One region of the Variovorax pasteuri genome, then DNA from elsewhere that is predicted to be linked to it. Evidence: predicted binding sites of a transcription regulator. Region 1 holds the regulator's gene; the other holds the start of a gene.
The links. The regulator HrcA, encoded in region 1, represses chaperone genes, less so after heat shock. The targets are predictions, from matches to a motif close to TTAGCACTCNNNNNNNNNGAGTGCTAA.
Positions count from the first base shown of each region.

Region 2: groES (co-chaperone GroES) is a predicted target of HrcA. The motif match lies at 3,549-3,575, and genes of this name have one in related genera.

Region 1 is NZ_JBPJZS010000003.1:386,729-394,004, forward strand. Features, by position in the region: gene recN (DNA repair protein RecN) at 1-1,227, opposite strand, end outside; gene ACSFBM_RS15380 (NAD kinase) at 1,229-2,146, opposite strand; gene hrcA (heat-inducible transcriptional repressor HrcA) at 2,178-3,185, shown strand; tRNA gene ACSFBM_RS15390 (tRNA-Ile) at 3,217-3,293, shown strand; tRNA gene ACSFBM_RS15395 (tRNA-Arg) at 3,377-3,453, shown strand; tRNA gene ACSFBM_RS15400 (tRNA-Arg) at 3,571-3,647, shown strand; gene greB (transcription elongation factor GreB) at 3,708-4,283, shown strand; gene ACSFBM_RS15410 (RelA/SpoT family protein) at 4,296-6,551, opposite strand; gene rpoZ (DNA-directed RNA polymerase subunit omega) at 6,645-6,848, opposite strand; gene gmk (guanylate kinase) at 6,887-7,276, opposite strand, start outside.
Region 2 is NZ_JBPJZS010000001.1:242,417-249,692, forward strand. Features, by position in the region: gene xylB (xylulokinase) at 1-1,302, shown strand, start outside; gene groL (chaperonin GroEL) at 1,465-3,117, opposite strand; gene groES (co-chaperone GroES) at 3,171-3,461, opposite strand; gene ACSFBM_RS01100 (GntR family transcriptional regulator) at 3,753-4,553, shown strand; gene ACSFBM_RS01105 (amino acid ABC transporter ATP-binding protein) at 4,617-5,354, opposite strand; gene ACSFBM_RS01110 (amino acid ABC transporter permease) at 5,332-6,021, opposite strand; gene ACSFBM_RS01115 (amino acid ABC transporter permease) at 6,021-6,689, opposite strand; gene ACSFBM_RS01120 (transporter substrate-binding domain-containing protein) at 6,705-7,276, opposite strand, start outside.

The DNA.
Region 1 (7,276 bases):
GAGGAACGCCACTTCTTCCAGGCCGGCGCGGCCGGGCTGCGCCAGCGGCTGCAGCTCGACCTCGAAACGCCCGCCCTGCATGCCGAGGCCCTGCATGGCTTGCGTCACGGCCTGCGCGAGGCGCGGCGCAGCCTGCTTGCGCAACTTGCCGAGGGCCTTGGCTTCCTTCATGTAGACCTGCTGCGCGGCTTCTTCGGCGCGCTCCAGGCCTTCGAGATCGCTTTGTGCGTCGAGCGCCTGCAGCTCGGCCTGCCAGCCGGCCAGCAGCGCCGGCAGGTCGGCGGGCGTGCGCTTGTAGCGGCGCGCGAGCGACATCCACAGGCCCATGCGCTCGTCCAGTTCGGCCAAGCCTCGGGGGTCCGCGTCGGCGTCGCGCAGGTAGCCGTGCAGCGAATGCGCCGCATCGGAGGCCTGTGCCACGCAGGAAGCCAGCACTTCGCCCAGGTTGCGGAACTCGGGCTCGATGTGTTCGCAGTTCTGCAGCAGCGTGGCCGCGCGCGTGAGGGCGGCAAGGGCGCCACGGTCGTCGTCCTCCAGCGCCTGGCTGGCACCCTGGGCCGCGTCGATCAGTGCCTGCGCATTGGAGATGCGCGAATGGTTGGTCGACAGCTCTTCCCATTCGTCCGCGCCCGGTGCGAGCTTGGCGACTTCGGAAATCTGCCATTGAAGCCGCTCGCGTTCGCGCTGCAGCGAGTCTTGCGCCGAGCGCGCGTGTTCGAGCGACGAAAGCGCCTGCCGCCAGCCATGCCAGGCTGCGTCGAGCGCGTCGGTGCGCACGCCGGCGTACGCGTCGAGCAGGTCGCGCACGGCCTCGGGCCGCGTCAGGCTCTGCCAGGCGTGCTGGCCATGGATGTCGAGCAGGTGGTCGCCGAGTTCGCGCAGCTGCGTGGCAGTGGCCGGGCTGCCGTTGATCCAGCCGCGGCTGCGGCCCTGCAGGTCGACGGTACGGCGCAGCAGCAGGGCGTCGCCGGCTTCGAAGCCGCCTTCGTCGAGCCACGTGTCCAGGGCCGGGTCGGCGTCGAACTCCGCGCTCACGTCGAGCCGCTCGGCGCCTTCGCGCACCGCGCCCGCGTCGGCACGGTTGCCCAGCGCCAGCTGCAGCGCGTCGATCAGGATGGATTTGCCCGCGCCGGTTTCACCGGTCAAGACCGTGAAGCCGCCGGACAGGTCGAGTTCGAGTGATCGCACGATCACGAAGTCGCGCAGTGCGATGCGTCGCAGCGCCATGTCAGGAGCCCCCTTCGTTCCAGTGAAGTTTCTTGCGCAAGGTATCGAAATAGCTCCAGCCGCGCGGATGCAGGAAGCGCACGCGGAAGTCGGAGCGGCGCACCACCACGCGGTCGCCGATGGCGAGCGAGGCCAATGACTGCATGTCGAAATTGGCGCTGGCGTCGCGCCCGCCGACGAGCTCGATCACGATCTCGTCGGCATCGGGCAGCAGCACGGGGCGGTTCGACAGCGTGTGCGGCGCAATGGGCACCAGCACCCAGCCCGGCACCGCCGGATGCAGCAGCGGGCCGCCGGCCGACAGCGCATAGGCCGTCGAGCCCGTGGGCGTGGCGATGATCAGCCCGTCGGCGCGCTGGTTGGCCACGAAGTGCCGCCCGACCGACACGCGCAGCTCGACCATGCCGGAGGTGGCGCCGCGGTTGACCACCACGTCGTTCATGGCGAGCGCGTCGAACACCGAGACGCCGTCGCGCATGACGCGCGCGTGGATCAGGCTGCGGTGGTCTTCTTCGTATTCGCCGGCCAGCATGGGAATCAGCGTGGCCTGGTAGTTGTCCAGCGGAATGTCGGTGATGAAGCCGAGGCGGCCCCGGTTGATGCCGATCAAGGGAATGCCGTAGCTCGCGAGCTGCCGGCCGATGCCGAGCATGGTGCCGTCACCGCCCACCACCAGGCCGAGGTCGCAGCGCTGGCCGATTTCTTCGACCGACAGGGCTTCGTAGCGCGGATGGGCCGGGGCGCCTTCGTCGTCCTGTGCCTCTTCGCAGGTCGAGCGCTCGACGAAAACCGTGCAGCCCTGCGATTCCAGGAACGTGCCGATGTCTTCCATCACCCCGTCGCGTGCGTCCGCCTGCGCTCGGGCGCCGGAAGCCTGGTATTTGCCGATCAGGGCGACGTATCGGAAGCGAGAGGTCATATCTCACAAATTACAACACTAAAATCTTGCAATGCTGGACGACCGTGCCAAGTTGCTGCTCAAGACGCTCGTCGAGCGCTACATTGCCGACGGGCAACCCGTCGGGTCACGCACGTTGTCGCGTTCGGCGGGGCTGGACCTGTCGCCCGCGACCATCCGTAACGTCATGTCCGACCTCGAGGGGCTGGGGCTGATTGCCAGCCCGCACACCTCGTCGGGCCGCATCCCGACGCACCGCGGCTACCGCCTGTTCGTCGACACCATGCTGACCGCCCAGCGCGAGCACATGACCGCGCCGAGCCTCGCGCCCGACCAGCCACAGAAGGTGATTGCCAACGCAGCCAACCTGCTGTCGAACATGTCGCAGTTCGTGGGCGTGGTGATGGCGCCGCGGCGCGCCTCGGTGTTCAAGCAGATCGAGTTCCTGCGCCTTTCCGAAAAGCGGCTGCTGGTGATCATCGTGTCGCCCGACGGCGACGTGCAGAACCGGGTGATCTTTCCGGAGGCCGACTATTCGCAGTCGCAACTGGTCGAGGCCTCGAACTACATCAACGCGCACTATGCGGGCCTGACCATCGAGCAGGTGCGCGACAAGCTTCAGTCCGAAATCGAAACGCTGCGCGGCGAGATTGCCACGTTGATGCAGGCGGCGGTGCAGGTGAGCTCCGAGGTGCTGACAGAAGCGCAGGAAGACGATGTCGTGATCTCCGGCGAGCGCAACCTGCTCGCGGTGAGCGACTTCTCCAGTGACATGGGCCAACTGCGCCGTGCCTTCGAGCTGTTCGAGCAGAAGGCCCAGCTCATGCGGCTGCTCGACGTGTCGAGCAAGGCCGAAGGCGTGCGCATCTTCATCGGCGGCGAGAGCCAGGTGGTGCCGTTCGAAGAGCTGTCCATCGTGAGCGCCAATTACGAGGTCGACGGGCAGGTCGTGGGCACGCTGGGCGTGATCGGGCCGACGCGCATGCCTTACGAACGCATGATCCAGATCGTCGACATCACGTCGCGCCTGGTGACCAACGCGCTGAGTCATCGCAAGTAGGCTGCGCGCCGCGAATAGAATCGTGCCGCGTGGGCCGTTAGCTCAGTTGGTTAGAGCAGCGGACTCATAATCCGTTGGTCGATGGTTCAAGCCCATCACGGCCTACCACCGCATCTTTTTGCACCAGGTTTTGCGACGTTTCCGCTTCGTTGCGGGAATGCTCTGTAAAACGGGATATAATCGAAGGCTCAGCGGCTGTAGCTCAGTTGGATAGAGTACTTGGCTACGAACCAAGGGGTCGTGGGTTCAATTCCTGCCAGCCGCACCAACTCTGAAAATGCCCGGAAGATTCGTCTTCCGGGCATTTTTCTTTTGTGAAACCTGCGTGTAGCCGGCCGAGCAGATTCAAAAAGGTCGAGAAAAGCGGGCTATAATTGCAGGCTGTGCGGCTGTAGCTCAGTTGGATAGAGTACTTGGCTACGAACCAAGGGGTCGTGGGTTCAATTCCTGCCAGCCGCACCACTACATGAAAAGCCCGGAAGATTCGTCTTCCGGGCTTTTTTCTTTTTGGAGGATTTTGCGTTGAGCAAGGCATTCACCAAGGAAACGGATTCCGACGGAGACGATGACGGCGCCGATGGCGCTTTGCCGCCGCTGCCCGCAGGCAGCAGGAACTACATCACTCCCGACGGCTACGCGCGACTGCGCGACGAGCTGCTGCACCTGATGGACGAGGAGCGCCCGAAGATCGTCGAGACGGTGCACTGGGCCGCCAAGAACGGCGACCGCTCCGAGAACGGCGACTATCTCTACGGGAAGAAGCGCCTGCGCGAAATCGACCGCCGCATCCGCTTTCTCACCAAGCGCCTCGAGATCGCCGAGATCACCGACCCGTCGGTGCACCATGGCCGCGATCAGGTCTTTTTCGGCGCCACGGTCCGCTATGTCGACGAGACGGGCGATGAACGCAGCGTCACCATCCTCGGAATCGATGAGGCGGAGAGCGCGAACGCCCAGGTCAGCTGGATTTCCCCGATCGCGCGGGCGCTGCTCAAGGCGCGCGAGGGCGATGTGGTCAAGCTCGTCACGCCGGGCGGCGCGCACGAGATCGAAATTCTTTCGGTGAGTTACCCCGCGCCGCGCCCGGCCGCAGCCTAGAGAACGCAGGCCTCAGGGCGCGGGAACCGTGCGGGACGCCGTCAGCACCGACGCGGTCCGGCGTGCAGCGCGCAGCACGGCGTCCAGATGCGTGCGGTCGCGCACTGCAATCACGAAGCGCAGGTCGGTCGAATCCTGCGGTGTTTCGTCGGCCATTTCCACATGCGTGATGTCGGCCTCCGCATCGGCGAGCGTGGCCGCGACGCGAGCCAGCACGCCCTTGTCGTTGCGCACGGTGATGACCACGCCGGTTTCGAAGGGGCGCGTGGGCTCGTCCGCCCACTCGACCGCGAAGAAGCGTTCGCTGTCCTTGTGGCGCAGACGCTGGCCGACGCCGCAGTCGTCGGTGTGCACCACCAGGCCTTCGCCATGCCCGAGGTAGCCAACGATCTGGTCGCCCGGAATCGGGCGGCAGCACAGCGCAAAACGCACCGACGAGTTCTCGCTGCCGTCGAGCGTGACCGCGCCCTGGGACACGGTTTCGTGCGAGATGAAGCGCTCTCGGCTCAGTAGAACGGCGTCAGGTCGTTCGCCCAACTCGGAGAGCATGGAGACCAGCCGCTTCGCCACGATGCTCGCGATGCGTTTGCCCAGGCCGATGTCGGTCAGCAGTTCGGAGCGGGTGCGGTTGCCGGTGAAGCGCAGCAGCTTTTCCCACAATGGCTGGTGTTCGTCGTCGTTCTCCGGCAGCTTGCTCAACCCTTCGGCGCGCAGCGCCTGGGCCAGCAGCTTTTCGCCCAGGCCTTCGGACTCGGTGTGCGCCAGGGTCTTCAGGTAGTGACGGATCTTGGAGCGCGCCCGCCCGGTTCGCACGAACCCGAGCCAGGCCGGGTTGGGCGTCGACACCGGTGCCGTGATCACCTCGACCACGTCGCCATTCTTGAGCTCGGTGCGCAGCGGCACCTGGTCGCCGTTGATGCGCGCGGCCGACGTGTGGTCGCCGATGTTGCTGTGAATGGCGTACGCGAAGTCGACCACCGTGGCACCGCGAGGCAACGCCATGATCTGGCTCTTCGGCGTGAACACGTAGACCGCGTCCGGAAACAGGTCGACCTTGACGTGGTCCCAGAATTCCGCGGCGTCGCGCGTTTCGTCCTGAATGTCCAGCAGCGACTGCAGCCACTTGGTGCCCAGCCGGTCGTTGCTGGCCGCATTCGGTTCGGCCGCCTTGTACAGCCAGTGCGCCGCCACGCCGGATTCGGCCACCACGTGCATCGCCTCGGTTCGCAGCTGGAACTCGACGCTCACGCCGGCCGGGCCCACCAGCGTGGTATGCAGTGACTGGTAGCCGTTGAGCTTGGCGATCGCGATATGGTCCTTGAACTTGCCCGGCAGTGGCTTGTACATCTGGTGCAGGATGCCCAGGCCGGTGTAGCAGGCGATCACGTTCGGCACGATCAGGCGAAAGCCGTAGATGTCGGTCACCTGGGCAAAGCTCAGGTGTTTCTCTTCCATCTTGCGGTAGATGGAATACAGCGTCTTTTCGCGGCCCGCGATCCGCAGCGTCATGCCGGCGCCGGCAAAGGCGGTCTCGACCTCGCGCTGCACCTTCTGGATCAGGTCGCGGCGGCGCCCGCGTGCCTTGGCCACGGCCTTGGACAGCGTGGCGTAGCGCCAGGGCTTCATGTGCCGGAACGACAGCTCCTGCAGTTCGCGGTAGGTCTGGTTCAGCCCGAGGCGATGCGCGATGGGCGCATAGATCTCGAGCGTTTCGCGCGAAATGCGCGCCCACTTTTCCCGCGGCGCGTCGGCCAGCGTGCGCATGTTGTGCGTGCGGTCGGCCAGCTTGACCAAAATGACGCGCACATCGCGCGCCATGGCCAGCAGCATCTTGCGGAAAGATTCGGCCTGGTTTTCCTCGCGGGTGTTGAACTGCAGCTTGTCGAGCTTGGTGAGCCCGTCGACCAGTTCGGCCACCGGGGCGCCGAAGCGTTCGATGAGCTCAGGCTTGGTGACGCCGCAATCTTCGATGGCGTCGTGGAGCAGGGCGGCCATCAGCGCCTGCGCGTCGAGCTTCCATTCGGCGCATTGCGCCGCCACGGCGATCGGGTGGGTGATGTACGGCTCGCCGCTGTTGCGCAGCTGGCCGAGGTGGGCCTCGTCGGCGAAGCGATACGCGCGCCGCACCAGGTCGGTGTCTTCAGGGCCCAGGTAGTCGAGGCGTGCCGTCAATGCGGCAAAGCTTGCGGCCGCCGCATTCAGCGCCGCCGGGCTCGGCTTCGGCGGGCCCTTGGGGGCTTGGGACTGATGTTTGGCAACCGCGCTCATGTCTATCACTTTAGCGTGACCGCTGTATGGACGCGTCCGGGCATAAAAAAAGCACCGCTTTGCGGTGCCTTTTCGTTGCAGGGCTGCGTCAGATCAGCCCGGCACCTTCTTGAGCATTTCGAGGCCAATCTTGCCTTCGGCGATTTCGCGCAGGGCGGTCACGGCGGGCTTGTTCTTGCTCTCGATCTTGGGTGCGTGACCCTGGCTCAGCATGCGCGCACGGTACGTCGCGGCCAGAACGAGCTGGAAGCGGTTCGGGATGTGGACGAGACAATCTTCGACGGTGATGCGGGCCATGATGAGAATCTTTCTGTCAGTGAGCGAGGGCTCGGATATCAGGGGATGTTCAGTGCGGCAAATGTGTCGGCACGCGCACGGCGCTGTGCGGAGTACCGAAGCCGCTGAGCGTGGACGATCGCCTTGAGATCGAAAAGCGCGCGCTCAAATAACTCGTTGATTATAACGAAGTCGAATTCCCCGGCCCGCGCCATCTCTTCAGCAGCGTTTTTCAGGCGCAGTTCGATCACAGAGGCACTGTCTTCGCCGCGCCGCTCGAGCCGCGATCGCAGTTCTTCCCAGCTCGGCGGCAGGATGAAGATCATCACCGCGTTGGAAAAGGTTTTGCGGATCTGCAGTGCGCCCTGGAAGTCGATCTCGAGGATGACGTCCGCCCCCTGGGCGATCCGCTCCTCGATGGCCTTCTTCGACGTGCCGTACTTGTGCCC
Region 2 (7,276 bases), on a different contig from region 1:
GCGGCGTTGAAGGCATCCCATGGCGAGGCGTTGTCTGCCGTGCGCGCCATCGGCCTGTCGGGCCAGATGCACGGCGCCACGCTGCTCGACGCGGCGGGCGAGGTGCTGCGCCCGGCCATCCTGTGGAACGACGGGCGCAGCGGCGCGCAGTGCGAGGCGCTTGCGCGCGCCGTGCCGCGCCTGGGCGCGATCGCGGGCAACCTGGCGATGCCGGGGTTCACCGCGCCCAAGCTGATGTGGGTGCGTGAACACGAGCCCGAAATCTTTGCGCGCACGGCACGCGTGCTGCTGCCCAAAGACTGGCTGCGCTTCATGCTCAGCGGCGAGGCGGTCAGCGAGATGTCGGACGCCGCGGGCACGCTGTGGCTGGACGTGGGCGCGCGCGACTGGTCCGACGAGTTGCTGTCGGCCACCGGGCTCACGCGCGCACACATGCCGCGGCTGGTCGAAGGCAGCGAGGTGTCGGCGCAGCTCAAGCCCGAGCTGGCAACGCGGTGGGGCGTGGGCCGCGGCACGGTGCTGATCGCCGGCGGCGCGGGCGACAACGCCGCGAGCGCGGTCGGCATGGGGCTGGTGGAACCGGGGCAGGGCTTCGTGTCGCTCGGTACGTCGGGCGTGGTGTTCGTGTCGACCGACCGCTTCCTGCCGAACCCCGCGCAGGCCATGCACGCCTTCTGCCACGCGCTGCCGAAGCGCTGGCACCAGATGTCGGTGATGCTCTCGGCCGCGAGCGCGGTGAGCTGGGCGGCGAAGACATTCAAGTTCACCGATGAGGCGGCGCTGCTGGAGGCTGCGGCGTCGGTGCCGGTGTTGCAGCGTGTGCACTGCCCGCTGTTCCTGCCGTACCTGTCTGGCGAGCGCTCGCCGCACAACAACCCCGCTGCACAGGGCGTGCTGTTCGGCCTCACGCATGCGCACGGTCCCGCGGAGATTGCCTATGCCGTGGTCGAGGGCGTGAGCTTCGGCCTGCGCGACGGCTTCGACACCCTGCGTCTGCCGCCCGACATGCCGCTGCGCGAAGTGGCGCTGGTGGGCGGCGGTGCGCGCAGCGTGTGGTGGGGCCAGTTGCTGGCCGACATCTTCCAGGTACCGCTCACGCTCTATGCGGGCAGCGAGACCGGCGGGGCGCTGGGCGCGGCGCGCCTGGCGTGGCTGGCCGATGGCGGCGCCGTGGCTGAAGTCTGCACCTTGCCGTCGGTGAAGCAGGAGCTGGTTCCGGGGACGGAGGGCGTGGACACGCACAAGGCGCGGCATGCGCGCTTCCAGGCGCTCTATGCGGCGCTGCGGGATCAATTCGAATAAGCGACGCACATTCCGAGCGCCCATAAAAAAACCCGTCGCAAGACGGGTTTTTTACTTTCGCGAAACACCGCGGAACCGGCTTTGCCGGGCCGCAGGTGTTGCCCCCGGTAGGGGGGTGGCGCAGCGGACACGAAGTGCCGCGCAGCCTGGGGACGAGCGAAATTACATCCCCATGCCGCCCATACCGCCCATACCGCCCATATCGGGCATGCCGCCGCCGGCACCCGATTCTTCCTTCGGTGCGTCAGCGATCATGGCTTCGGTCGTCAGCAGCAGCGAGGACACCGAGGCGGCGTTCTGCAGTGCGGTGCGGGTGACCTTCGTCGGGTCCAGGATGCCCAGTTCGAGCATGTCGCCGTACGAGTCGTTCGCAGCGTTGAAGCCGTAGTTGCCCTTGCCGGCCAACACAGCGTTCACCACCACCGAGGCTTCGCCGCCGGCGTTGTTCACGATTTCGCGCAGGGGCGCTTCGATGGCCTTGAGCACCAGCTTGATGCCGGCTTCCTGGTCGGCGTTGTCGCCCTTGACCGAGTCGCCCACAGCTTGCTTGGCACGCAGCAGAGCCACGCCGCCGCCAGCCACAACGCCTTCTTCCACGGCAGCGCGGGTGGCGTGCAGTGCATCTTCGACGCGGGCCTTCTTTTCCTTCATTTCGACTTCGGTGGCAGCGCCGACCTTGATCACTGCAACGCCGCCGGCCAGCTTGGCCACGCGCTCTTGCAGCTTTTCACGGTCGTAGTCGCTGGTCGCTTCTTCGATCTGAACGCGCACTTGCTTCACGCGGGCTTCGATGTCACCAGCAGCGCCGGCGCCGTCGATGATGATCGTGTTTTCCTTGCCCACTTCGATGCGCTTGGCTTGACCCAGGTCGGCCAGCGTCACCTTTTCGAGCGTCAGGCCCACTTCTTCAGCGATGACCTTGCCGCCCGTCAGGATGGCGATGTCTTCCAGCATGGCCTTGCGGCGGTCGCCGAAGCCAGGCGCCTTGACGGCCACGACCTTCAGGATGCCGCGGATCGTGTTCACGACCAGGGTCGCCAGGGCTTCGCCCTCGACTTCTTCGGCAATGATCAGCAGCGGACGGCCAGCCTTGGCGACTTGCTCCAGCACCGGCAGCAGGTCACGGATGTTGCTGATCTTCTTGTCGAACAGCAGCACGAAGGGGTTGTCCAACAGCGCCGATTGCTTCTCGGGGTTGTTGATGAAGTAGGGCGACAGGTAGCCGCGGTCGAACTGCATGCCTTCGACGACGTCGAGTTCGCTGTCCAGCGACTTGCCGTCTTCCACGGTGATCACGCCTTCCTTGCCGACCTTGTCCATCGCGTCAGCGATGAGCTTGCCGATGGTTTCGTCGCTGTTGGCCGAAATGGAGCCGACCTGCGCGATTTCCTTGGAGGTGGTGGTGGGCTTGGAAGCCTTCTTCAGCTCGGCGACCAGGGCCGTGACAGCCTTGTCGATGCCGCGCTTCAGGTCCATCGGGTTCATGCCGGCAGCCACCAGCTTGAAACCTTCGCGAACGATGGCTTGTGCCAGCACGGTCGCGGTGGTGGTGCCGTCACCGGCGTTGTCCGAAGTCTTGGAGGCCACTTCCTTCACGAGCTGGGCGCCCATGTTCTGGAGCTTGTCCTTGAGTTCGATTTCCTTGGCCACGGACACACCGTCCTTGGTCACGGTGGGGGCGCCGAACGAGCGTTCGAGCACCACGTTGCGACCCTTGGGGCCCAGGGTGACCTTGACTGCGTTGGCCAGGATGTTCACACCCTCGACCATGCGTGCGCGGGCTTCTCCGCCGAAGACTACGTCTTTTGCTGCCATGATGAATTAACTCCGAATGGATTGGATTTGAATGAATCGGAAGGGGAGAAGGCTTACTTCTCGACGACTGCGAACAGGTCGTCTTCCTTCATCACGAGCAGTTCGTCGCCGTCGACCTTGACGGTCTGGCCGCTGTACTTGCCGAACAGGACGCGGTCGCCGACCTTGACGGTCAGTGCGGTCAGTTCGCCCTTGTCGGTGCGCTTGCCCGGGCCCACGGCCAGGACTTCACCCTGATCGGGCTTTTCGGCGGCTGCGTCGGGGATGACGATGCCGGAGGCGGTCTTGGTTTCGCTGTCAACACGCTTGACGATCACGCGATCGGCCAAAGGACGAAGTTTCATTGCATCTCCTGATATGGATAAGAAACGGGTTTGTGGTCGGACACCGGACGGGGCCCGGGTGCCCATTCGACTTGCAGCGAGTGGCTGTTAGCACTCGTCGGCAGCGAGTGCTAATGATAAGGGCATTCGGTGACGTTTCAAGGGCAGGGGATTGGGGGCGTCGTATTCCAGGGCCGTTTCCGCGCTGCCGGACGCGCCGGTTCTGCATGGCCGAACCGGCCTCGCGGGCGCTGCAATGCCTGACGTATGCTGTGGCATCGTTCGATTGCACACAGTTTGTAGACAAATCATATGAAACCCAAAGCCCCGATCAAGCCGGCGCCGCGCGCCAAGCCCGGCAAGACCGCAGCACCGGTCAAGGCCTCGGGCACCCGCAAGTCCGGGTCGGCCGTTGCCAGGACCGTTGCCGATGCGCCCGCGGCGCCCGACACGTCCGGCGAAGCCTCGAGCAATCTGACCGACCGGGCCTACGCCGTCGTGAGGCGCCTCATTCTGCAGCGCGAGTTGACCGGCGGCGAAGTGCTGGTCGAAGGGCGCCTGGCCGAGCGCCTGCAGATGTCGCGAACGCCCTTGCGCGAAGCGCTGCTCCGACTCGAGGGCGAAGGCCTGCTGGTGCGGGCCAATGCGCGCTCGTACGCGGTGCGGCGCATCACCGCGTCGCATTACTTCCAGTGCCTGCAGGTGCGCGAACGGCTGGAGTCGCAGGCCGTGTCGCTCGCCATGGGGCAGGTGCCCGCGGAACTGGTGCAGCGCCTGCGCAGCGACATCCTGTCGCTGGATTCGAGCCAGCAGGGTTCGAGCCACTGGCACGCCGACGACGAGATCCACGGCCTGTTCGCGCGGGCCTCCGGCAACGCCATGCTGGCCGAGACCATCGCGCACCTGCGCGTGCTGTGTCGTCTGTTCGAGGTGGTCGACCCGTTCAACCGCATCGAGGACGACAGGGCCGAGCACCTGGCCATCCTGGACGCCTACATCGCGGGCAACGCGAAGGCGGCCGAAGAGGCGGTCATTGCCCATCTGCGCCATCTGGCGCGCTACACGCTCTCCAGGCTCAGCAACGGCCTGGTCACCGGCTTCCCGCCGCACTAGCAGCGCGGGCGCAGTCCGCGGCACTGGCGGCGCAGGCGAGGTTGCCTGCGGTGCGCGACCCTTTCAGTGCCGCAGGATCTTGCCGACGAAATCGCGGGTGCGGGCCTCGCGGGGTGCGTCGAAGATCTGCCGGGGGTCGCCGACCTCGACCACGTGCCCGTCGGCCATGAAGACGACCTTGCTCGACACCTCGCGCACGAAGCCCATCTCGTGCGAGACGATGAACATCGTCATGCCCTCGGCGGCCAGCAGCCGCACAGTGTCGAGCACTTCGTTGACCAGCTCAGGGTCGAGGGCGGCCGTGACCTCGTCGAGCAGCAGGATGCCCGGCTGCAGCGCCAGCGCGCGCGCGATCGCCACGCGCTGCTGCTGGCCGCCCGACAGCTGGTCGGGGTAGGACTTCAGCTTGGCCCCCATGCCCACCTTCTCGAGCAGCTGGACCGCATAGTCCTCGACCTGCTTGCGCGGGCGTCCCTTGACCTTGATGGGGGCGACCGTGACGTTGTCGAGCACCGTCATGTTCTGGAACAGGTTGTACTGCTGGAACACGATGGCCATCTGCGAGCGCACGCGGCGAAGTTGCTCCCGGTCGTTGTAGTCCAGGGCCTGGCCGTCGATGCGAACCTGGCCCTCGATGGGCGGCAGCAGGCCCATGAGCACGCGCAGCAAGGTGCTCTTGCCCGAGCCCGACGGCCCGATGAGGCTGACGATCTCTCCCTTGTCCACCGACAGGTTGATGCGCTCGAGTACGGTGTGTGCGCCGTAGTTGGCCTTGAGGTCAACGATTTCGAGTTGGGGCAAGTTTTTTCTCCAGGTATTTGCCGAACCGGGCCAGCGGATAGGACAGCATGAAATAAAGCGCCAGCACCGTGCCGTAGACCAGCGTGGCCGAGAAGCCCTTGTTGTTCATCGTCTTGCCGGCGAAGGCCAGCTCGACGACGCCGATCTGCGAGGCCAGCGCGGTGTCCTTGATGAACAGCACGAAGAAGCCGAAGACCGGCGGAAGAATGATCTTCCAGGCTTGCGGCACGATCACCAGGCGCAGCGTCTGCAGGTAGCTGAAGTTCATGGCCGCCGCCGCGTCCCACTGGTTGCGGTGCACAGACTCGAGCCCGCTGCGCACGATCTCGGCAATGAAGGCGGTGGCGATCAGGCACACGCTGATCAGGGCCACCGTGAACATGGCGAGGTCGGCGTGCAGGCCCTGGAAGATGAAGAACACCAGCATCAGCGTGACCAGGAACGGGATGCGCCTGAACAGCTCGATGAAGGCGGTGGCCGCAACGCGCAGCGGCATGCCGGCGGGCCGGTCGCCCAGCCGCACCGCCGCGAGCACGAAGCCCAGCGAGAAGCCGACGATGCAGCCGATGGCGGACAGCGCGAATGTCACGCCCAGCGCCTTCGCGAAGAACAGCAGGTTGTAGTAGCTGAAGAAGCGAGGCAGCTCCTGCAGGATCTGGTCGAGCATCAGAACCACCTCATCTTGGCGCGGAAGAAGCGCTTGCCCACGAAGGCCAGCGACAGCGTGGCGATCAGGGTGATCACGAGGTAGAGCACCGCCACGACGGAGAACACCTCGATCGAGCGAAAGGTCTCGGCGTTGATGTTGTAGGCCCGCCCGGTGAGTTCCTCGACGCCGAAGATGGCAGCCATCGAGGTGCCCAGGGTCATCAGGATGTACTGGTTGGACAGCGGCGGAAACAGCACCCGCACGATGTGCGGCAGGATCACGTAGCGAATGGTCTGGATGCGAGAGAAGCCCAGCGTTTCGGCGGCCTCCAGCTCGGGCAGGCGCACCGATTCGAAGCCCGCGCGCTGGATCTCGGTCAGGTACGCACCGGCATTGAGCGTCATGCCGATCAGCACGGCCTGGTAGGGCGACAGCAGGATGCCCGCGTCGGGCAGCGCGAAGAAGATGAAGAAGATCTGGATGAGCTGCGGCGTGTTGGTGAAGAACACCACGTAGGCGCCGACGATGCGGCGCGCCCACCGCGGGCCGTAGGCGCGCACCGAGGCACCGCCCAGGCCGAGCAGCATGCCGAGCGCGAACGCGAGGAACGCGATCTGCAGGCTCAGCCAGGCGCCGCCGACCAGATAGGGCAGGCGCTCCAGCACCGATGAATAGTCGAACTGCATGCGCCCCCTGCGGCCTTACTTGTAGCTCGGTGCGGTGCGCGGATCGTGCAGCATCGGGCCGCCGAACCACTTCTTCCAGCGTTCGTCCACGTAGCCGCTCTTGTGCATTTCCTTGATGGCGCCGGTGAGCTTCTCGCGCAGCGCGTCGTTGCCCTTCTGCACGCCGATGCCGCAGAAGTAGACCTCGATGGGTGCGTCCACGATGCGCCAGTCGATCTTGTGCTTGGCGGTGTGTTCAGTCATGAAGTCCATCACGTCGATCATCGCGTCGGCCCGGCCCTGGGCAATGGCACGCACCGCGTCGGGGTAGTTGTCCAGCAGCAGCAACTGCGCCTTGGGCAGCTTTTCCTGCACCAGCTTCACGGGCGTGGCACCGCGCACCTCGACCAGCCGGACCGCCGGATCGTTGAGTTCCATCCAGTCCTTGTAGGGCTTGGCCTTGGTGGTCAGCACGCCCAGCACCTCGGTGTGCAAGGGCACGGTGAAGTCGATCACCTTCTGGCGCTCGGGCGTGATCGTCATGGCACCGAGCACGGCATCGATCTTGCCGCTGCTCACGAAGGGAATGCGGTCGGGCGAGCCTACCT